Regions from separate parts of the Bradyrhizobium guangzhouense genome, predicted to be linked through region 1. Evidence: predicted binding sites of a transcription regulator. Region 1 holds the regulator's gene; each other region holds the start of a gene.
The links. The regulator LexA, encoded in region 1, represses DNA repair genes until DNA is damaged. The targets are predictions, from matches to a motif close to TGTTCNNNNTGTGTTCNG.
Positions count from the first base shown of each region.

Region 2: a site for LexA is predicted at 4,509-4,526, ahead of XH91_RS26375 (PA0069 family radical SAM protein). Genes of this name have one in related genera too.
Region 3: a site for LexA is predicted at 3,238-3,255, ahead of recA (recombinase RecA). Genes of this name have one in related genera too.

Region 1 covers NZ_CP030053.1:3,461,172-3,468,361, reverse strand. The annotation lists gene XH91_RS16760 (alpha-hydroxy acid oxidase) at 159-1,286, shown strand; gene XH91_RS16755 (HAD-IA family hydrolase) at 1,301-1,924, shown strand; gene XH91_RS16750 (hypothetical protein) at 2,067-2,282, shown strand; gene XH91_RS16745 (molybdopterin molybdotransferase MoeA) at 2,460-3,671, shown strand; gene lexA (transcriptional repressor LexA) at 3,848-4,549, shown strand; gene XH91_RS16735 (hypothetical protein) at 4,736-4,939, shown strand; gene XH91_RS38840 (hypothetical protein) at 5,131-5,565, shown strand; gene XH91_RS16725 (ComEC/Rec2 family competence protein) at 5,654-7,190, opposite strand, start outside.
Region 2 covers NZ_CP030053.1:5,508,645-5,515,834, reverse strand. The annotation lists gene XH91_RS26390 (hypothetical protein) at 1-680, opposite strand, end outside; gene XH91_RS26385 (acetate/propionate family kinase) at 763-1,953, opposite strand; gene XH91_RS26380 (phosphoketolase family protein) at 1,950-4,337, opposite strand; gene XH91_RS26375 (PA0069 family radical SAM protein) at 4,548-5,711, shown strand; gene XH91_RS26370 (VOC family protein) at 5,736-6,191, shown strand; gene rnhB (ribonuclease HII) at 6,264-7,049, shown strand; gene XH91_RS26360 (glycosyltransferase family 39 protein) at 7,149-7,190, shown strand, end outside.
Region 3 covers NZ_CP030053.1:2,643,773-2,650,962, forward strand. The annotation lists gene XH91_RS12630 (hypothetical protein) at 1-28, shown strand, start outside; gene XH91_RS12635 (hypothetical protein) at 873-1,052, shown strand; gene XH91_RS12640 (IS1595 family transposase) at 1,361-2,239, shown strand; gene XH91_RS12645 (hypothetical protein) at 2,294-3,127, opposite strand; gene recA (recombinase RecA) at 3,348-4,436, shown strand; gene XH91_RS12655 (hypothetical protein) at 4,534-5,514, shown strand; gene XH91_RS12665 (hypothetical protein) at 5,796-6,782, shown strand; gene XH91_RS12670 (hypothetical protein) at 6,837-7,190, shown strand, end outside.

The DNA of each region.
Region 1 (7,190 bases):
TGAACCTAAACATTTGGCAACGTTCGTAGACCGGCCCCGCTCCCGGCGGGAATCAGTCGACCGGACGACGCCTCGCAGCTATGCGATTTTAGGATGGTTTTGCAGGGCCGGACGGGATAGGCGATGGCATAAGACTTCAAATTCTCGGGAGGATAACAATGAACGAAGCACTCCGGCCGGAACGGAACGTCGAACTCGGCGCCAGCAACGAGCCGTTCCAGAACCTGCACGAATTCATCCGGAAGGCGCGTTCCAACCTCAACCAGAACGCCTGGGACTACATCGTCGGCGCGGCCGAGACCGAGACCACGATGCGCCGCAACCGCATGGCGCTGGACGAGATCGCGTTCCGCCCGCGTGTGCTGCGCGACATGCGCAAGGTCAGCGGCTCGGTCGAGCAGTTCGGCCGCAAGATGCGACTGCCTGTGGTGCTCGCCCCCGTCGGCGCGCTCGAGATCTTCGACCCCAATGGCGCAGCCAGCGTCGCGCGCGCCGCCGGCGCTTTTGGTGCGTCGCACATGCTCAGCTCCGTCTCCGAGCCCGGCCTGGAAAAGACGGCCGAAGCCGCGCCCGATGCGCTGCGCATGTACCAGCTCTACGTCCGCGGCGATGACGCGTTCGTCGCCGACGTCGTCAGCCGTGCGCAGAAGGCCGATTATGCCGCCTTCTGCCTGACCGTCGACACCGCTCATTACAGCCGTCGCGAGCGTGACATCGCCAAGCGCTACGTTCGCGAGAGCCGCCTGCGCGCCACCGGCGGCGACTACCAGAAGGGTCTGGAGTGGCGGACCGTGAAGATGATCAAGGACAAGTTCAAGATTCCCCTGATCATCAAGGGCATCGCAACCGCCGAGGACGCGCAGATCGCGGTCGATCACGGCGTCGAGTGGATCTATGTCTCCAACCATGGCGGCCGCCAGCTTGATCACGGCCGCGGCGCCATGCATGTGCTGCCGGAAATCGTCGATGCGGTGAAGGGCCGCGCCAAGATCATGGTCGATGGCGGCTTCTGCCGCGGCACCGATATCGTCAAGGCGATCGCCGCGGGCGCCGACCTCGTCGGCATCGGCCGGCTGCAATGCTGGGCGCTGGCGGCAGCCGGCGAGACCGGCGTGACGCGGATGCTGGAACTGCTGGAAGACGAGGTGCTGCGCTGCCTCGGTCTGTTGGGTGCCACCTCGTTCGCCGAGGTCAACAGATCCTGTCTGCACCCGGCCACCGCGACCAATGCGCCGAGCGTGTTCAGCGCGTTCCCGCTGTTCGACCACGAACCCTATCGATACTGACCCGAAAGGACGCAATGACCTCGCTCTCTCCCGGCAGCGCAGATGCGCTCCTGTTCGATCTCGGGCGCGTCGTGCTCGACATCGATTTCTCCAGGGCGATCGCCTGCTGGGCCGGACATGCCGGCTGCAAGCCCGAAGCCATCGTCGGGCGCTATGTGCGCGACGAGGCCTACCGGCTGCACGAGGTCGGCAAGCTCAGCGACGAGGACTATTTTGCCTCCCTGCGCTCTTCGCTCGGAATCTCCATTTCGGATGACCAGTTCCTGGAGGGGTGGAACGCGATCTTCGCCGGCGAAATGCCTGATATCACGGAGCTCCTGCCCCGCGCGGCAAAACAGATGCCGGTCTATGCCTTCTCCAACACCAACCGCCCGCATGTAGACTATTTCTCGAAGCAATATGCCGACCTGCTCGGCCATTTCCGCGAGCTGTACCTGTCCTCCAGCATCGGGCTGCGCAAACCGGATGCTGAAGCGTTCGACCATGTCGTCGCCGCGATGGGCGTGCCGGCCAGCCGGATCGTGTTCTTCGACGACCTCGCAGAGAACATCGAAGGCGCGCGCGCCCGCGGCCTGACCGCGGTCCATGTGACCTCGCCGACCGATGTCGGGAATGCGCTGAAAGCTCTGGGGATCTGACCGCGAGACGCCGCGACCCGGAACTATTTCGCGCGCGGGCATGGAACCAAGTCGCTCTGTGCATTTTTATACAGAGTTCCGGGAACGAATGCCCGCTTCCGGACTCATCAGTCCGTTGGGAATTCTACATGGACTTATCATCGTGTTGGGCAAAACCTACCTCACCAAGCAGGCCTCGCTGCTCGTCAAATTCGCCAAGACCACCTCGGACTCCGAGCTTTCCGCCAAGCTGATGAGCAAGGCGGCCGACCTGAAGGCCCAGGCCGATCCGTTGCCGGACAAGGATCAAGGGCCCAAGGCGCCTGACGTCGCCGAAGATGGAGAGGCGGCAAGGGGAAATCCCATAACGCGGTCGTAGTGCCGCGCGCAGGCTGCCGCTCCTCATACCGGTTTGCCTCGCCCTCCGGATCATGTCGCGACTCAAGCCCTGCCCCAAGCGTAAGCTTCGCGGCGATATAACCCCTTTTGCCTCGGCCTCTCCGCTCGGCTAGAACCTTGCCGACCGAGTCCTTCGATCTTGTTGCGGGAGTTCACCGTGGCCCTCATGCCGGTTTCCGATGCGCTTGCCGCCGTGCTCGCCGGTGTAGAGCCTTTGGCTGAGGAAATGATCGCGCTGGATCAGGCCTTCCATCGCGTGCTCGCGCGCGACGTTGCCGCGCGGCGGACGCAGCCGCCGCAGGACATGTCGGCGATGGATGGCTATGCCGTCCGCGCGGCCGATGCGGCGAAGGTCGGTGCGCAGCTCACCGTCATCGGCGAGGTCGCAGCCGGCCGCCCATTTGCGGGAACAGTCGGCGCTGGCCAAGCCGTGCGGATCTTCACCGGCGGGGTCGTGCCCGCCGGCGCGGATGCGGTGGTGATCCAGGAAGACACCGTCGCGGACGGCAAGCACATCACGATCAAGGAAGCCGCCGTCACCGGGCGGCACATCCGCCCCGCCGGGATCGATTTCCGCGAGGGTGAGGTGCTCCTGCACAAGGGGATGCGCCTGACCGAGCGCGACCTTGCGCTCGCTGCCGGCATGAACCACCCGCAGCTTGCCGTCCGCCGCCGCCCGAAGGTCGCGATTCTCGCAACCGGCGACGAGTTGGTGATGCCCGGCTCGACGCCCGGCCACGGCCAGATCGTCTATTCCAACGGCTACGCCCTGCACGCCCTCGCCCGCAGCGAGGGGGCCGACACCATCGATCTCGGGGTTGCCGCCGACACGCTTGCCGCCACCACATCAGGCATTCGCCGCGCGCGGGAATCCGGCGCCGACATCCTGATCACGACCGGCGGCGCCTCTGTCGGTGACCACGACCTGGTGCAGCGGGCGCTGACCGACGAGGGCATCTCGATGGCGTTCTGGAAGATCGCGATGCGACCGGGCAAGCCGATGATGAACGGGCAACTCGGGCCAATGCGCGTGATCGGCCTGCCCGGCAATCCCGTGTCATCCTACGTCTGCGGCTTCCTGTTTCTGGTGCCGCTGATTCGCGCACTGTCGGGCCGTCAGGTGATTCATCATCGCCGCGAACGCGCTGTGCTCGGCCGCGACGTCGGCGCCAACGACCAGCGCGAGGATTATCTGCGTGCGCGTCTGCAGACGCGCGATGACGGCACGCTTCTAGCTCTTCCCGTCAATCACCAGGATTCCTCGCTGCTTGCGAATCTCGCTGCGGCACAGGCACTTCTCGTGCGTCCGCCGTTCGCGCCGAAAGCCGAAGCCGGCACGCCATGCGAGGTGCTGCGATTGCCCGAGTGAGCGCACCGTTCGCAACCGTTCCGCGAACTTTGTCGCGTTCACGGTAAATTAAGCAGTTGCGGAACATGTATCGAACATATAGTGTCCGTTCATGATTTGTTTCGAGCATGTAGCGGCTTATTGCTGAATTCAGCGTCTCGGAATCGAACGACATCGTCAGGGGGATTTTGGTCGAGATGTTAACGCGCAAACAATACGAGCTCCTGCGGTTCATCAGCGAGCGATTGAAGGAAAGCGGCGTGCCGCCCTCCTTCGACGAGATGAAGGACGCGCTCGACCTGCGCTCCAAGTCGGGCATCCATCGCCTGATCACCGCGCTCGAGGAACGTGGCTTCATCCGCCGCCTGCCCAACCGCGCCCGCGCCATCGAAGTGATCAAGCTGCCCGAACTCCAGGCGGCTGCCGGCAGCCGCCGCGGCTTCACGCCGAGCGTCATCGAGGGCAATCTCGGCAAGGTGCGGACGACGTCGAGCCCGCCCGCTGACGAAGGCGAGCGCCCCGTCGCGGTTCCCGTGATGGGCCGGATCGCGGCCGGTACGCCGATCGAGGCCTTGCAGACCCGCAGCCACACCATCAGCGTCCCGCCCGACATGCTCGGCGCGGGCGAGCACTACGCGCTCGAAGTGCGCGGCGATTCCATGGTCGATGCCGGGATTCTCGACGGCGACATGGCGCTGATCCAGCGCAACGAGAGCTGCGACACCGGCGATATCGTGGTGGCGTTGATCGACGACGAGGAAGCAACGCTCAAACGCTTCCGCCGCCGTGGCGCCTCGATTGCGCTCGAGCCGGCAAACGCCGCCTACGAGGTCCGGATCCTGCCGCCCAACCGGGTCAAGATCCAGGGCAAGCTGATCGGGCTGTACCGGAAATACTGAACCCGTCGCGCGCCGCCGCTGGCGAGCGTGCCTTCATGATTGGAGCGGGCGGTTGTCCGCTCCGGCTGGATAGTCTTTCTGGTTCTGCACAGATTATCCGGCCCCCTCTCCCGCGCTACATCCCCGGCACGCCACAACGAAGCACGCATCGCTTCGTTGCGCCTTTGCGAGACCGAGGAGACCGCCATGCGCAAGTTCTTTTTGATCACCGCCACGATGGCACTGATCGCAACGTCACCGTCGCAAGCCTTCGCTGCGCAGCCGCAGCATCACATTCGCAAGGCGCCCCAGGCGACGAGCGGGCAACTCCGCAATGCCCGCAACGCCGTCGAGCAGCCGGCGCAGCCAGCCTGGCCATATTCGGGCTGGTCGGCACCTGCCGGCCGCTAACGGAGAGGCTCGCGAATGCACGGGAGCAGGCTTTGTTCCTCGCGTGCCTGAAAAAGATATTGTGATGGCAGCCTGCAGACTCAAGCCGCAGATTTGCCCCCAACATCGCATATGATCGCAGGCTTCCACTCTGATAGAGGCCTGCGCCTCAGAAGAGGCGTGGGTGCTCTATCGCTGATGAGGAGCACCCGATGTGTGACTATAGCCTGCATGCCGTCGCGACGCGTCCCGCAGAAGTCGGCGAGACGATCGTCACGACAACGTTCCGCGGCACCTCGACGCGCGGCTTCGCCTCCGAAGCCGACATGTCGGTCGCGGTCTGCCTGCTGCCGGGGACGGAGCTCGCCTTCGCCGACAACGTCCGCTACGACAACCGCTGGATCTGGACGCGCACCATCAATTCGCGCGTCGGCAAGTTCGGCAAGGTCGATCCGCACATTCCCGATCGTCATCACGACGCGATCGAATTCCCGGATGGCAAATACGTCCTGGTGACCCAGCTCGTCGAAGGCCAGCGCGCGACCGTGCTGCAACTGCCGGTGGCCCAGCCGCTCGGTGAGCGCGAGCACAAGCCGCAAGTGACTGCCGACATCAGTCCGACGCCCCCGCGCCTTCCGATCGGCTGAGCCGTCATCCTTGGGCATGACCTCCGCGTAAGCGCGTTTTCGCGTTTGTCGCGCCGGGAAACCGCTACACACTTTTGCGGATCAGGCCTTAGTCCTCGGCCTGAAGGTCGGCCTCGGACGGTGTTGCGTCCTTCGCGCGCGGAGTCGCCGACCGTGGCACGAGGGTCCGTTCAAAATCTCCATCGCCGGCCGCCGCCGGCGACCAGGGGCGGTTTGCGCCCCGTGCCCTCACCGACTGAACCGCAAACCCATCGCCGCGGCGTGTCAGCGCCAGCGCGCCCTGGCTCACCAGACGCGGCCGGTCGACCAGCATCGCACCACAATCCGGCGGCGCAGGCCTTGCCGTCACCACCAGGGCCGCGCGACTGCAATCATCGGCCAGCGCGTCGATGCGCTGCGCCAGCGCGACCATGCGGCCGTCGGCAAGCGGCGTCACGCAGCCGGCATCGTCGCACGACACGCCGTCGCCGAGCGAAGTGCTCGCCGCATCGCGCGGATCGGCGTCCGCCGCAAGCCACTCCTTCAGCAGGAAATTGTCCTTCTTCGTCCTGATCAGATGCAGCTGCCCGTCCCTGCCTCGCACCGCGACGTTCTGGCCGTCACCCGCGATCAGGATGTCGGGTTGCCTGATAGAAAGACCCCAGATGGTCGCAGCCACGAGCACGACCGCTCCCGACCAGCGCAGCGGCGTGCGCAGCAGGCCCATCAGGATCAGGCCGAGGCTCGCAGCGATCAGCGGCGCTGTGCCGAAGGCGCAGACGTGACCGATCGCACCGGGCAATGCGGCCACCCAGCGCGTGACCAAAATCATCCAGTCGATGCCGATCCCCATCAACCACCAGAACACGCCGTCCAGCCCGAAGGGAGCCGCGAGCAATCCGAGCAGCCCGGCCGGCATCACCAGCGCCGAGACCACCGGCATCGCGCCGAGATTGGCGAGCACGCCATAGGGTGTGACGCGGTGGAAATGGAAGGCGGAGTAAGGAGTGGTCGCAAATCCCGCGATCATCGAGGCCATGAACAACATCGCGATCTCGCGGCCGCCCCACAGCGCGATGCGCGCGGTCGCCGAATGATCGGGCGAGGCCAACAGGCTCGGCATGCCGATCTGCACCATGGCGACGAGCCCGAGCGTTGCCGCGAACGACATTTGGAAGCTCGGATGCACCAGCGCTTCCGGCGCGAACGCGAGCACGATAAGTGCCGCCACGGCCAGGGTGCGGAATGTGATCGCGCGCCGATCGACGATGACAGCGATCAGCACCACCGCGGTCATGAAGAACGATCTCTGCGTCGCGACTTCGGCACCGGAGAGCAACAGATAGAACGCCGAAGCGGTCAGTGCGGCGGCGGCAGACCATTTCTTGATGGGAAAGCCCACCGCCAGTCCCGGGACGAGCGCGAGCAGCGCGCGGACCGCGAAGAAGACGACCCCCGCGACGACGGCCATGTGATAGCCCGAAATCGAGAGGACGTGACCAAGCCCCGAGATGAACATCGCGTCGTTGACGGGCGTGGTGATCGCGTCGCGGCGCCCGGTGAGCAGCGCGGTCGCGATGGCGCGGTTGTCGCCGTCGAGCGTGGCGCGGATGCGCGCGTCGATGGCATCGCGCAGGCCTTGCATG
Region 2 (7,190 bases), 2.0 Mb from region 1:
ATCAGGAGCCGTCCGCCCGCCCGTGTGGCCATGGTGTCGAGGCCGGGATGATTGAACTTGAGGCCGCGCGTAGCGTTCAGCCCCTTCATGAAGGCCGCAACCGCGGCGCGGTCCTCGCCATGCAGGCCGAACACATGGGCGCCGTCGAGCGCCTCTTCCGAGCAGCTCGCCGCCAGCTTGTTGAGCTGCTTGTGCAGGTCCATGACCAGCCGGTGCAGGCTGTCGCCGGCCGTGTCGGTCACGCCTGTCAGGCGCGCGATGCGGGCGACCTCGATTTCGCTGGCGGCATCGAGCAGGCCGGCGCTGCGGATAGCCTCGAGGCGGGCATTGGCCTTCGTGCCTTCATCGGGGGCGCCGGCGTCGACGGCGCGGATCATGGTCGCGGCGTCGTCCTGAATATCCTTCATCAGCTTCGCGAGATCAGGGGCCGCAAGCCGGTCCCGTCCGACCATATGCGCGCCGCCGATCAGCGTCGCGATGGCGGCAGGCGCAATGCCCGCGGTCTGACTCTCGATGCCGAGGTCGCTCGCCGGCCGGTTCGGGTCCCGCGCATGTTGAGCGGCCGCCTGGAGCGCGCTCATGCGCACCTTGATGCGGTCGTTGGCGGCGAGTCCTTCTGCCACCAGGGTCGGCAACAGAATGCCGCCTTGTCCGAGTTCTTCGATGATCTGGGTTTTCATGATCTATCCGCATCACGTTCGATGCGTGCATCATGTCGCAGGGCGGCGGCGCTGGCGTTGCGCCAGATCATTCATGAAACCGTCATAGGCGGCCGCCCTTGCGCAGCAACTCGGCACAGTGACGCGCGATCATGATCTCTTCATTGGTGGGAATGACGAACAAGGCAACGCTGCTGTCCGGAGCGCCGATGCTTTCGCGGCCTTCGCCGTTCGCCGTCGCGTCGATGCGCACGCCGAGCCAGGCGAGGCGCTCGCCGATGCCCTTGCGGATCTCCTTCGCATGCTCGCCGATGCCGCCGGTGAAGACGATGCCGTCGAGTCCTCCGAGCGTGTTGGCCATGACGGCGATCTCCTGCGCCGCGCGGAAGGTGAAGAGATCGACCGCCTCGCGCGCCGACGCCTCGCTGCTCGCAAGCAGCGTCCGCATGTCCGCGGAGAGGCCGGAGACGCCGAGCAGGCCGGACTCGTGGTAGAGCAGATGCTCTAGATCTTCGGCCGACATCTTCTCATGTTGCAGCAAGTAGAGCAGCACGCCGGGATCGATCGTGCCGCAACGCGTGCCCATCACGAGTCCGTCGAGCGGCGTCAGCCCCATTGTGGTGTCGACACTGCGGCCGTCGCGCAAGGCGCAGAGGCTCGCGCCATTGCCGAGATGGGCGATGACAACGCGCCTGGCTGCGAGCTCGGGCGCGATGACAGCCAAACGGACCGCGACATATTCGAACGAGAGGCCGTGGAAGCCGTAGCGCCGCAGGCCCTGCGCCTCGTAGCGCTTCGGGATCGCGAAGCGGTTCGCGGGCGGGGCCATAGTGTGATGAAATGCGGTGTCGAAACAGGCGATCTGCGTCAGCTCGGGCTTGATCGTCCTGATCGGGTGCACGGGTGCGAGACATCGCGGCTGATGCAGCGGCGCCAGCGGCGTCAGTGCCGCCAGCTTCGCGTAGACCTCTTCGGTCAGTTCGACCGGGCCTGAATAGTCGGGACCACCATGAACGATGCGGTGGCCGACGGCGCGCAGGCGATGATCGCCAAAACGGTCCTCGACGAAAGCGAGCACGTCTGCGAACAGATGGCCGCCGTCCGCGTCCGACGCCTCCCGCTGTGTCTCGAACATCGTCTCGCCCGATGGACTCCTGGCCACCAGGCGCGGTTTCGTCTCGTGCTCGTCGAGCAGGCCCTTGCAGAGCAGGTCAGGTTCGGTGCCTGAGGTCTCGAACAGGCCGAACTTGATGCTCGAGGAGCCTGCATTGAGGACAAGGACCGACGCGGTCATGCCGCCTTGCCCGGCCAGACCCAGTCGCGGATCACGGGCATGTCCTCGCCGTGCTCACGCACGTAACGCGAATGCTCGATCAGCGCGTCGCGGAACTGCTGCTTCACTTGCGCGGCCCTGGTGGCAAGACCGGGCACGCGTTCGATCGCCTCGATGGCGAGGTGGTAGCGGTCGAGCTCGTTGAGCACGACCATGTCGAACGGCGTCGTCGTGGTGCCTTCCTCGGCAAAGCCGCGCACGTGCAGGCCGGCATGGTTGGTGCGGTTATAGGTGAGGCGGTGGATGAGGTAGGGATAGCCGTGATAGGCGAAGATCACCGGCTTGTCTGCCGTGAACAGACTGTCGAAGTCGCGGTCGGACAAGCCATGCGGATGCTGCTCCCTGGGTTGCAGCGTCATGAGGTCGACGACGTTGACGACACGGATCTTGAGATCCGGCAGCGCTTTGCGGAGGAGATCGACGGCCGCGAGCGTCTCCAGCGTCGGCACATCGCCGGCGCAGGCCATCACCACGTCCGGCTCGCCGTCGTCGTCCTCGGTGCCGGCCCAGGTCCAGATGCCGATGCCGGCATCGCAATGCGTCGCGGCCTCCTGCATCGACAGCCATTGCGGCGCCGGCTGCTTGCCGGCGACGATGACATTGATGCGGTTATAGGTGCGCAGGCAATGATCGGCGATCCACAACAGCGTGTTGGCGTCAGGCGGGAAGTAGATGCGGACGATGTCGGCCTTCTTGTTGGCGACGAGATCGACGAAGCCCGGGTCCTGATGGCTGAAGCCGTTATGGTCCTGGCGCCAGACATGCGAGGTCAGAAGATAGTTCAGCGAGGCGATCGGTCGCCGCCATGGCAGGTGCCGCGTCACCTTCAGCCATTTGGCGTGCTGGTTGAACATGGAATCCACGATATGGATGAACGCCTCATAGCACGAGAAGAAACCGTGCCGTCCGGTCAGCAGATAGCCCTCGAGCCAGCCCTGGCAGAGATGTTCGCTCAGCACCTCCATCACGCGGCCATCTTGGGCCAGATGCACGTCATAAGGCTCGATCGGCTCCATCCAGACGCGTTCGGTCGCATCGAATACGGCATCGAGCCGGTTTGACGCAGTCTCGTCAGGACCCACGATACGGAAGTTGCGCTCCCCGGCGTTGAGGCGGATCACATCCCGCAGGAACTTGCCGAGCTCGCGCGTGGCTTCCCCCGTCGCGCCGCCGGGCTGCGGCACCTCGACGGCAAAACTGCGGAAGTCGGGCAGCTTCAATTCCTTCTTCAAGAGGCCGCCATTGGCGTGCGGGTTGGCGCCCATGCGCCTGTCACCTTCGGGCGCGAGGGCCTGAAGCTCGGGAATGAGTGCGCCGCTGGCATCGAACAGCTTGTCCGGCTCGTAGCTGCGCATCCAGTCCTCGAGAATCTTCAAGTGAGCCGGGTTCTCGCGGCAGTTCGCGACGGGCACCTGATGCGCGCGCCAAAAACCCTCGACCTTCTTGCCGTCGACCTCCTTCGGGCCGGTCCAGCCCTTCGGGCTGCGCAACACGATCATCGGCCAGCGCGGCCGCTCGATCGTGCTGCGTCCGTCGCGGGCGTGCTGCTGGATCGAGTGGATGCTCGCGATCGCGACGTCGAGCGCATCAGCCATCGCCCGATGCATCAATTTTGGATCGTCGCCTTCGACGAACAGCGGCTCGTGGCCGAAGCCGCGGAACAGATCGCGGATCTCGCTATCAGGCATCCGGCCGAGCACGGTCGGGTTGGCGATCTTGTAGCCGTTGAGATGCAGGATCGGCAGCACCGCGCCGTCATGCGCGGGATTGAGGAACTTGTTCGAATGCCAGGATGCGGCCAGCGGGCCGGTCTCGGCCTCACCGTCGCCGACGACACAGGCGACGATCAGATCGGGGTTGTCGAAGGCCGCGCCATAGGCGTGCACCAGCGCGTAACCGAGCTCGCCGCCTTCGTGGATCGAGCCCGGCGTCTCCGGCGCTGCGTGGCTCGGGATGCCGCCTGGGAATGAGAACTGCCTGAACAGCTTGCGCAATCCGTCCGCATCGCGCGGGATGTTCGGATAGATATCGCTGTAGCTGCCTTCGAGATAAGTGTTCGCGACCATGCCGGGGCCGCCGTGACCGGGACCGCAGACATAAAGCACGCTCAGGTCCAGCGCGCGGATCAGGCGGTTGAGGTGCGCGTAGATGAAATTCAGCCCGGGCGTCGTCCCCCAATGGCCGAGCAGACGCGGCTTGATGTGCTCGGGCCGCAAGGGCTCGCGCAGCAGTGGGTTGTCCAGCAGGTAGATTTGCCCGACGGAGAGATAGTTCGCAGCGCGCCAGTAGCGATCGAGGAGATCGAGGTCGCTGCTTGCAGCGGCCGATTGTTGTTGAGATGTCATATTCATGCCGACCTTCACCGGGAATCGTCACCAACCGGGTTCCGGCGCGATCGATCCATCCGCGGCATCAAACGGGATCGAGATGACACGCTGTTGCGTGAGGTCAAAAATCGGCGCGCGAAGTTTAGGCAGGTCTACTGTGCATGGGGTTGTTTTCGCGTTTTCGATTCTTGTTCTTGATTTGTTCCTTTTGCGTGTTATCTTGATTGCATGAGTCCAGCTTCTTCTTCTGCTCTCAAGCACCCGCCGGTCACGGCGCCCTCCGAGCCGGCGGGTGCGCCTTCTGACTTTCCCGAGTTGGCTGTCGCCATCGACCGCCAGCGCCGGCGAGGGCGGGGTGCCCAGTCCAACGCCAGTGGGCGCTTTGAGGCCGAGGCGCGTGTCGCCTTCGACGATGGCTGGCAGAGCCTGGACGACCTGCCCCCGTTCAAGACCAGTGTCGGGGTCGACACCTCGCGCAAGGTGATCACCCGCAACGACTCCCCCGACATCGGCTTCGACCGCTCGATCAATCCCTATCGCGGCTGCGAGCACGGCTGCGTCTATTGCTTCGCGCGGCCGACGCATGCCTATCTCGGCCTGTCGCCGGGGCTCGACTTCGAGTCGAAGCTGTTCGCCAAGCCCGAAGCGCCAGTTCTGCTCGAGAAGGAGCTCGCCGCCTCAGGTTACGAGCCGCGGATGATCGCGATCGGCACCAACACCGATCCCTATCAGCCGATCGAGCGCGAGCGCAAAATCATGCGCGGCATTCTCGAGGTGCTGGAGCGCACCGGCCACCCCGTCGGCATCGTCACCAAATCCGCGCTGGTCGTGCGCGACATCGACATTCTCGCCCGCATGGCCAAGCGCAACCTCGCCAAGGTCGCGATCTCGGTGACCTCGCTCGACCCGAAGCTCGCGCGGACCATGGAGCCGCGCGCCGCGACGCCGCCGAAACGGCTGGAGGCGCTGAAGCAGCTGTCCGAGGCCGGCATTCCCACGACCGTGATGGTCGCGCCTGTCATCCCCGCGCTGAACGATTCCGAGATCGAGCGCATCCTCGATGCCGCCGCCCATGCCGGTGTCAAGGAAGCCTCCTACGTGCTGCTGCGGCTGCCGCTGGAGGTGCGCGATCTCTTCCGCGAATGGCTGATGGCGAATTATCCGGACCGCTATCGCCACGTCTTCACCCTGATCCGCGACATGCGCGGTGGCCGCGATTACGATTCGAAATGGGGCGAGCGCATGAAGGGCACCGGCCCGATGGCCTGGACCATCGGCCGCCGCTTCGAGATCGCCTGCGACCGGCTCGGGCTGAACAAGCGCCGCTCGAAGCTGACGACGGATCATTTTGCCAGGCCGAAGCAGAACGGCGAGCAGCTCAGCCTGTTCTGAGGCGCGGAGCGGACGAGGTATGTGATGAGTAAGGAACTGCCGGCCCCGATCCCGCGGCTGACCGTGATCACGCTCGGCGTGCGCGACATCCGTGCCAGCATCGCCTTTTATGATTCGCTCGGCTTTTCGCGCCGGCTGAAGGTAACAGGCGAAGCAGTTGCATTCTTCGACACCGGCGGCCCGGTGCTCGGCCTGTTTCCCTGGGACCAGCTCGCCGATGACGCCAGGCTGCCGGACCAGCCGAGACCAACGACCTTCCGCGGCGTCACGCTCGCCTGGAACTGCGCTTCGCGCGAGGAGGTCGATACCGTGCTGGCGTTCGCGCTGCAAAAGGGAGCCACGTTGCTGAAGGCCGCGCATGAGACCGATTACGGCGGTTATTCCGGCTATTTTGCCGATCCCGACGGCCATCCCTGGGAGGTCGCCGTCGCGCCCGGCGTCGAGGTCGGCGACGACCGGCGGGTGCATCTGGCCGAATAAGGCTGCCTGAATAACGGGAATTGCGTCGGGTTCCCGGTTGCGCCGGCGAGCCGGCTTGCGCACGATCCGGCCATGATTCGGGACAAGTCCACCAAAAGGCCAGCCAAAGACGCACCGGAGAAGGCTGCCGAGAAGAAGGCTGCGCCGGCCAAGGCGAGCTTCCGCCGCGAGCGCGCGCTGATCAAGCGCGGCATCTGGCCGGTCGCGGGCTGCGACGAGGCCGGCCGCGGGCCGCTGGCCGGCCCCGTGGTCGCGGCCGCGGTGATTCTCGATCCTGACCGCATCCCGCGCGGCATCGACGATTCCAAGCGCCTGACGGCGGAAGAGCGCGAAAAGCTGTTCGACAGGATCTGTGCCACCGCGCAGGTCTCGGTCGCCGTCGCCTCGCCCGCGCGGATTGACCGCGACAACATCCTGCGCGCCTCGCTGTGGGCGCTGAAGCGCGCGGTGGTCGCGTTGCCCGAGCAGCCGAAGCTCGTCTTCGTCGACGGCCGTGATCGCCTCGACACGGCCTGCGATTGCGAGGCCGTGATCGGCGGCGACGGCATCGTGCTCTCGATCGCGGCCGCCTCGATCGTCGCCAAGGTGACGCGCGACCGGCTGATGTGTGCGCTGGCGCAGGATTGCCCGGGCTATGGTTTCGAACAGCACAAGGGCTATGCCGTGCCCGACCATCTCGACGCGCTCGACCGGCTCGGCCCGACCGTCCACCACCGCAGCTTCTTCGCCCCCGTCGCCGCCGCCCGCGCCAAGCACATGCCCTGGACCGTCGAGCCGGTGCAGGATCTGTTCTCCATCACCGAGGTCGAGGTGCAGGTGGAGACCGCAGTTGAAATCGATGCTTCAGCGGGCCTCTAGAGCAGACCGCCGTTGCCACGGCGCGTGGCGCCCTTTATCAAAACAGCTGTGAGCGAATAGGGCCGGCTGGACGGGTTGGCTGCATCTTGCGGGCGTTGCATGCGGTTTACCTCCCTGGTCATCGAGCTCATTCGCGCCCGG
Region 3 (7,190 bases), 820 kb from region 1:
GCAAACGCATCGCGCGGACGTCGCCTGACGCGCACGCGACATGCGCGTCCATACAAAAAAAGCCCGCCAGGGGAGAGCCGGGCGGGCAGAAGGTTATTGGAGGCTGAGGTGCTGGGCTGCAACACCATAGCCAAATGACCGTAGCCCGCTCAGCTTACGACAGCCTGACAGAACGGGTCGGATGGGGATCCCCGAGCACGGTCGAATTCCTCGCGCCGAACTCCAGTTGAACTCCAGCCGAACTCCAGCCGAACTCGATGAGTCGGCAACGCAACGTGTCCGCCAAGAAGCCGAAGACCCCGCTCGGGCGGAGCGGGGTCGACTGGGTATGGAGGCCCGGTGTTGGTCCACCGGACAAACCGACGCTAGAGCATTCGGCTTGCAGATGCCTGACGTGAGGCTTGCGCGAGGCTTGCGATCGGATTCGTGCGTCCCAATTCAGACATCTCCGCGCACAACTTCAGACACAACACTTGGCGACACTCTCCGCGCACGGCGAAGCCATGGGGGATACGTGGCGCGCCGATAGCGGGGTGGCATCATGGACAAGGTTGAGCGGTCATTCGCCGCCGCGACGGCGGCTGGCTTCGTGGTGTTGGTGATCGGGATCGTGCTGCTGGCGCTGATGTAGCCGCAGCCCGGCCGGCACGCGCCGGCGAGAACTTGCGAAAACAACCCCATGCACAGTAGGCCGCGATCTGTTTCGCCTGGCCTTTTCCCTCGTGCACCCTGACCTCGTCCAAGGGCACCTGTAGATCGGCGGCGCGTTCCTCGGCGGGACGGACCAGTCTCACATTTTGCGGAAGCCAGGGGCGCGCCCTGCTTTCATGTTATGGTCCCGCGCCGCATCGGAGATGGCCAGGGAGATGGTCATGGGCTTCTGGCTTTTCGTCGTCATCTCGGTTGGATCGATCCCGCTCGCCGGCGCGATGGCGCGCGAGCGCAACAGGTCGTCCCGAAGGTGGTTTTGGATTGCCGCCCTCGTCGGCCCTCTGGCGCCCTTGCTGCTGCTGATTCTCGGGGATGCGAAGCGCCCGGCCGCTGCGAATTAGGAGGCTTTTCAGGGCGCAACGAAGTGCAGGACGACGGCCGCCGCGATGCAGAAGCCAATGGAGACGGCTGCTCCATAGCGATGATATGGCCAGGCCCCGCCCGCGACCAACACGAGCCCGGCAGAGGCGGCTAGCTTCAGCGCGTTCATGACCATGTGCCCAGTCTGGGTCGCGCCTCGCCTTGGGAACACTCACAAATTCGAACCCGGGGACTTCCGGAGGTCAAAATCCCCCCAAATCGGATATATACCCTCTAGACATGTAGAACAAACCCTGATATAGAATGGGCATTCTCCGAGGAATGCGCCATGGCCCAGAAGCCCTCAAAGATACGTGAGTTCCAGAAGCGGTTTCCCGATGAGGATAGCTGCCTAACTCACCTGATGCGCACGCGGTTCGGCGAGCGGTTCACCTGCTTCAAGTGCCAGAAAGAGGCGACCTACTACCGCGTGAAGGCGCGTCGGTCATTCGAGTGCGAGCATTGCGGCTATCAGGTCTATCCGACCGCTGGCACCCCGTTCGAGAAGACCCGTACCAGCCTGCGGGACTGGTTTTATGTCATGTTCCTGTTCTGCGAGACGCGGAACGGTGTGGCGGCCAAGGAGGTGCAGCGCCAGCTAGGCGTGACTTACAAGACGGCATGGCGCATGTGCCATCTGATCCGCCTGTACATGGGCTACGTCGATGGCGACTTCCCAATGGGCGGCCCCGGCAAGACAGTTGAGATCGACGAAACGTTCATCGGCGGCCACGACAAGATCGGCGAGGACGACAAGGCGATTGTCATGGGCGTCATTGAACGGGGCGGGGACGTTGTTACCCGCGTCGTGCAGGCCCGCACCAAGGCTCACATTCTGCCGCACGTCGTGCGGTTCGTGAAAGAGGGATCGCGCGTCCACACGGACGAAGCATCGAACTTCAAGCTGCTCACTGAGAAGTACGGCTATGACCACGAAAGCGTGGATCACTCTGCCAAGGAATACGTGCGCGGCGACGTGCACACCAACTCAATCGAGTCTTTCTGGTCGCAGGTGAAGCGCGGGATCAACGGGACTTACGTTTGGGTTTCGAAGAAGCACTTGCAGCTTTACCTTCGCGAGTTCGAGTATCGCCATAACTTGCGCCGTCAGCCTGCCTTGATGTTCGAGCTTCTTTTGCAGGCTTTTCCTCGGGTACGGGTTGAGTGACCATTGCCTGCAAAAGCTGATCAAACCTTTTTCGGGCGGAGTGCTTGTGGTCCGTCATCCGTGCAGCTCCCTTCTAGATTTCTCGACCAAATCCTGTCTTTGCGATACCCATTTCAGTAGTTCGTCCCGAGCTTTACCAAATGAATTTGCCGAAGCCACTACCATTTGGCGCAACTCGCTATTGGCAGCGGGGACGGTGTCGTTGAGTTTCATCCAGACTGATATGTTGTTGCGGTACGCATCTGCGGCAATCATGAAATTAATGAGCGGTTCTTTTGGAAATAAGATGCGATTGATCTCCACTCGATAATCTCTCTCCTGTCCCAGCAAATCATCATAGAGAGAGGTCTCCATTGCTTTTGACGCGGCCCTAATCCCATCCAATTTGTCCAGATATCCCTTCGCCTCTCCGACTGGGCGCGCTAAAAATCTGTCAAGCAGGACTTGGTTGGCAGGTATGAATATTCCCTGGTCCGTCTTGTTCATCTGTTCCGAGATGCGATCTAATCGGTTCGACAGATTCTCTTTGTACTGTGTCGATCGAAAGATGCTCTGATCTGCCACTATTGGGGGCTTTGGAACTTCCGCTGGTGCGCTCCTGAGGGACCTCGCCGCCGCCAATTCCTCCCTCGTCGATTTAAGTTCGCTGTTCACATGATCGAAGGCGAGAAAGGACCCTAACGCGAGCCCAAATATGGCGAGCCGTTTGAAGAGCCTATGTCGCTTTTCTGGGGGCCAGAATTGATCAATCCGTTCAATTGTTTCCGGGTGCCAGAAGTTCTTGCTTAGAAGCTGATCTATAAGAAATGGCACGGTCGTTACCCACCATAGCCAGTAGGTAATGACAGCCCAACCGAACTCCCATAGCCGCGCCAGATAATCGCCCATTCGCACGTCTCCCGCCGCGCTAGACCGACTCTAGCGCTAGTGGCAGAAGCCCTCCATGTACACGATTCAGCGTACATGTTCAAAGGGTATATATCTGCCCCAAATCTGCAAAGAACATATTGCGAACAGAGAACAGATGGTGTACATTGCGGATATCGACGACCCGCCGCGCCAATCGTTTGTCCCGCACCCGAATCCTCGCCATAAGGAGCACGACCCAATGTCCACCACTGCCCTGCGTATCGTCGAAGGATCTTCCATGGACAAGAGTAAAGCTCTGGCTGCCGCGCTCTCCCAGATCGAGCGCCAGTTCGGCAAGGGCTCGGTGATGAAGCTCGGCAAGAACGACCGTTCGATGGACATCGAGGCGGTGTCGTCAGGCTCGCTCGGGCTCGATATCGCGCTTGGCATCGGCGGCCTGCCCAAGGGCCGCATCGTCGAGATCTACGGGCCGGAATCCTCGGGCAAGACCACGCTGGCGCTGCACACGGTGGCGGAAGCCCAGAAGAAGGGCGGCATCTGCGCCTTCATCGACGCCGAGCACGCGCTCGACCCGGTCTATGCCCGCAAGCTCGGGGTCAATATCGACGAACTCTTGATCTCCCAGCCCGATACCGGCGAGCAGGCGCTGGAAATCTGCGACACGCTGGTGCGTTCGGGTGCGGTGGACGTGCTGGTGGTCGATTCGGTTGCGGCGCTGGTGCCGAAGGCCGAGCTCGAAGGCGAGATGGGCGATGCGCTGCCGGGCCTGCAGGCCCGCCTGATGAGCCAGGCGCTGCGCAAGCTGACGGCCTCGATCAACAAGTCCAACACCATGGTGATCTTCATCAACCAGATCCGCATGAAGATCGGTGTGATGTACGGTTCGCCCGAGACCACGACCGGCGGCAACGCGCTGAAGTTCTACGCCTCGGTCCGCCTCGACATCCGCCGCATCGGCGCGATCAAGGAGCGCGACGAAGTGGTCGGCAACACCACGCGTGTGAAGGTGGTGAAGAACAAGCTGGCGCCGCCCTTCAAGCAGGTCGAGTTCGACATCATGTACGGCGAGGGCGTCTCCAAGATGGGCGAAATCCTCGATCTCGGCGTCAAGGCCGGCATCGTCGAGAAATCGGGCGCCTGGTTCTCCTATGACAGCCAGCGCCTCGGCCAGGGCCGCGAGAACTCGAAAGCGTTCCTGAAGTCCAACCCCGACATCACCGCCAAGATCGAGACCGCGATCCGCCAGAACTCCGGCCTGATTTCCGAGCAGATCCTGGCCGGCACGCCCGAGAGCGACGCCGACGGCGAAGAGCCCGCGGACGAGTAAGCCTTCGAGTAACAGTTCGCGAGGAGCGGGCGCTGAGGACGTTGAGTTGCCGACGTCGTCAGCGTCCGTTTTCGTTTTGCGTTGGAGTGGGGGCGTGATGAGGCGTCTGATCTTGACCGGCTGGGGCGGCGGCAGCGAGCTTGCGCGATCGGGTTTGGCTGAGATCGTCATTCCCTTCCATTTTCAATTTGCGTGGGGGCCGCTTCCGCCGGCGGAAAAACTCTCGGCATATTTAGCGGCCTACACGACGGATCTAGGACCGGCCGAGCACTGGTCGGATTGGGTCCGCTGGCCACGGGGCGCCAAGGGGCGCAAATCGTCACTGGCCGAATTTTGCGAGCCGTATGACAAGGTCGAGCTCTGGTTCGCCGCGACTGTTCGAGACCAATTGCAACTCGTCTGGTTGCTCGATCACCTGAGCAACTATCCAGCGCTGGCGCAGAAGCTCGGGCTGCGATTGCTGGATTCCGATCTGATGTTCAGTCCCGACTATGATTTCGCTAAGGGGGAACGCCATATTCCCGTCGGACGAGTTGGCGCGAAGGAATTCGAGATTGCAAAATTGGCGTGGTCGGCCTACCGCGCGCCGACCCCGGAGGCCTGCATCGATCTGCTTCACCGCGATCTGAGTGCCTTGCTGATGCTGCGGCCGGCCTTGCTCGAGCTACTGGCAGAACTCCCGTCTCCATTGACAGGGCTCGGTGCGACCGAGACGCGATTTCTGGAGATGCTTGACTGGTATGTGAACACGAATGCGCTGTTCCATTTGCGCTCGCTACGGGGCACTTACGTGTGGGGTGAGGTCGAACTGGGATATTTGCTCGAAGGCCTCGCCCTCGGTCCCAAGCCAGCTGTGGCCGGGCTGGGCGAAGAATTGCGCACCATCGACCTTGGCGATCTCAGAGGCCGGCACGAGGTTTATCTCCGCAGCCGGCTGTCGTTGACCGAGTTCGGCAAGGCCGTCCTGGCTCATCAGGAGGATTTCAGTCGCCACAATCCGATTGATCGTTGGTGGGGCGGCACGCACCTGACCAACGAGCGGCTGTGGCGCTACGGCACTGTCTTGACGAAGCCCTGAGGCCACGAGCATGACACGGCTCATTGTTACGACAGACTCGTCGATCGCCGGCGCCATTCAAGGAGCGGGCCTCGCCGATCTGGAGGAGGGGCGGTCTTGGCGGGAGAAAAGGACTTCCTTCCTCCGATACAACCCGATCAAGCGCTGGTGGGGCGGTGCGCTTCTCACCAACGAACGTCTCTGGCGGTGGGATGCCCGAGGGCGGTCGTTGATCGCACCTGCCTGACAAAGCCGCTATCTGGTCATGACGCTTCGGTATCCAATTCGGTTGAGAGGACGGCGTGTCACATTTGATCCTGACAACAGACGATCACGCTGCACATTGTTTGCGCCCGACATGTTTGGCAAATGAAGTCGTCGGCTTCGATCTTCGCTTCGTCACGGGACAATTGCCGACAGAGGCCGAGCTTGCCGTCTTGCTGGAGCCGCGCTCGTCCAAGCATGACCGCGAGGGCAAGCACTGGCTCGATCATTTTCGACGGATGGGGATAGGGCGAACGACTGACCGGACTCGCGGTCTCCTGGAATTTTGCGATACGTTCGACTCGATCGAGCTTTGGGCCGATCCAAACGCCAACGCTCAACTCATCCTCATCTGGCTGCTCGATTTTCTTCGTCCCTACAAGGAAGTCTCATCGAAGTTGAGCCTCGTCCAGGCCGACGATGAGATCGCCAACTATCTCCCGGAATCACTGAAGGAATGGAAGCTGCCAGTGTTCAAGGTCACTGACCGCCACCTCGCGCTTGCCAGCCGAGCCTGGCAGGCCTGGCGCGCTCCCACTCCGGAAGGCTGCTTTGAGCTCCTGATGCAGGACACGACGATCCTGCCGCGACTTCGCCCCGCGATCATCGCATTGCTCGAGGAGCTTCCGGATAGTCTGAACGGCATCGGGGCCAGCGAGCAACTTATGCTGGAAGCTCTCAGCTATGGCTGCACCGATCCGGGCCAGGCGCTTTACGCGGCGCGGGACCGACGTGTCATCAACGAAGGCGAGGCGGGCGACCTGTTCGATGAGCTCGCGCAATGTCCCGAGCCGCTCATTTTCGGATTGGGTGAGGGGCCGTTCGATCCGAGTGAGCACACCCGCTACCAGCGGTATCGCAGGGCAAAGGTCGGCCTCACCAAGCTCGGTCAAGCGGTGGTGGAAGCGGAGGATGATTTTTCTCGTCACAACCCGATCAAGCGCTGGTGGGGCGGCACTGAATTGACCAACGAACGGCTCTGGCGCTGGGATCGCGAAATCCGTTCGTTGGTTGCGCCTGCCTGACGGCGTGCATGCTCAATATGTTCCTGTCTTGCGTATCAATTTTGAGAGGCGACTGTGTCTCATTTGATTTTATCCACGAACCATCTTGACGAAAGCGTGCTTCGCCAGACGCGCCGCGCGAACATGGTGCTCGGATTTTACCCACGCTTCGTCTGGACAAAATTGCCTTCCGCGGAGCGGCTTTTGACGGGGCTGGAGCGCCGATCGGCAAAGCACTGCAATCCGGGCGATCATTGGCTCGATGACGCTTCTCGAGGTTCGCTGGAAGGTTTCGGAACGCGCGACATCGGCTTTTTCGAGCTGTGTGCGAAGTTCGACTCAATTGAAATATGGGTCGATCCCCGACCAAATGATCAGCTTGTGCTGGTCTGGCTGCTGGACCTGCTTCGCCCCTACAAGGAGATCACA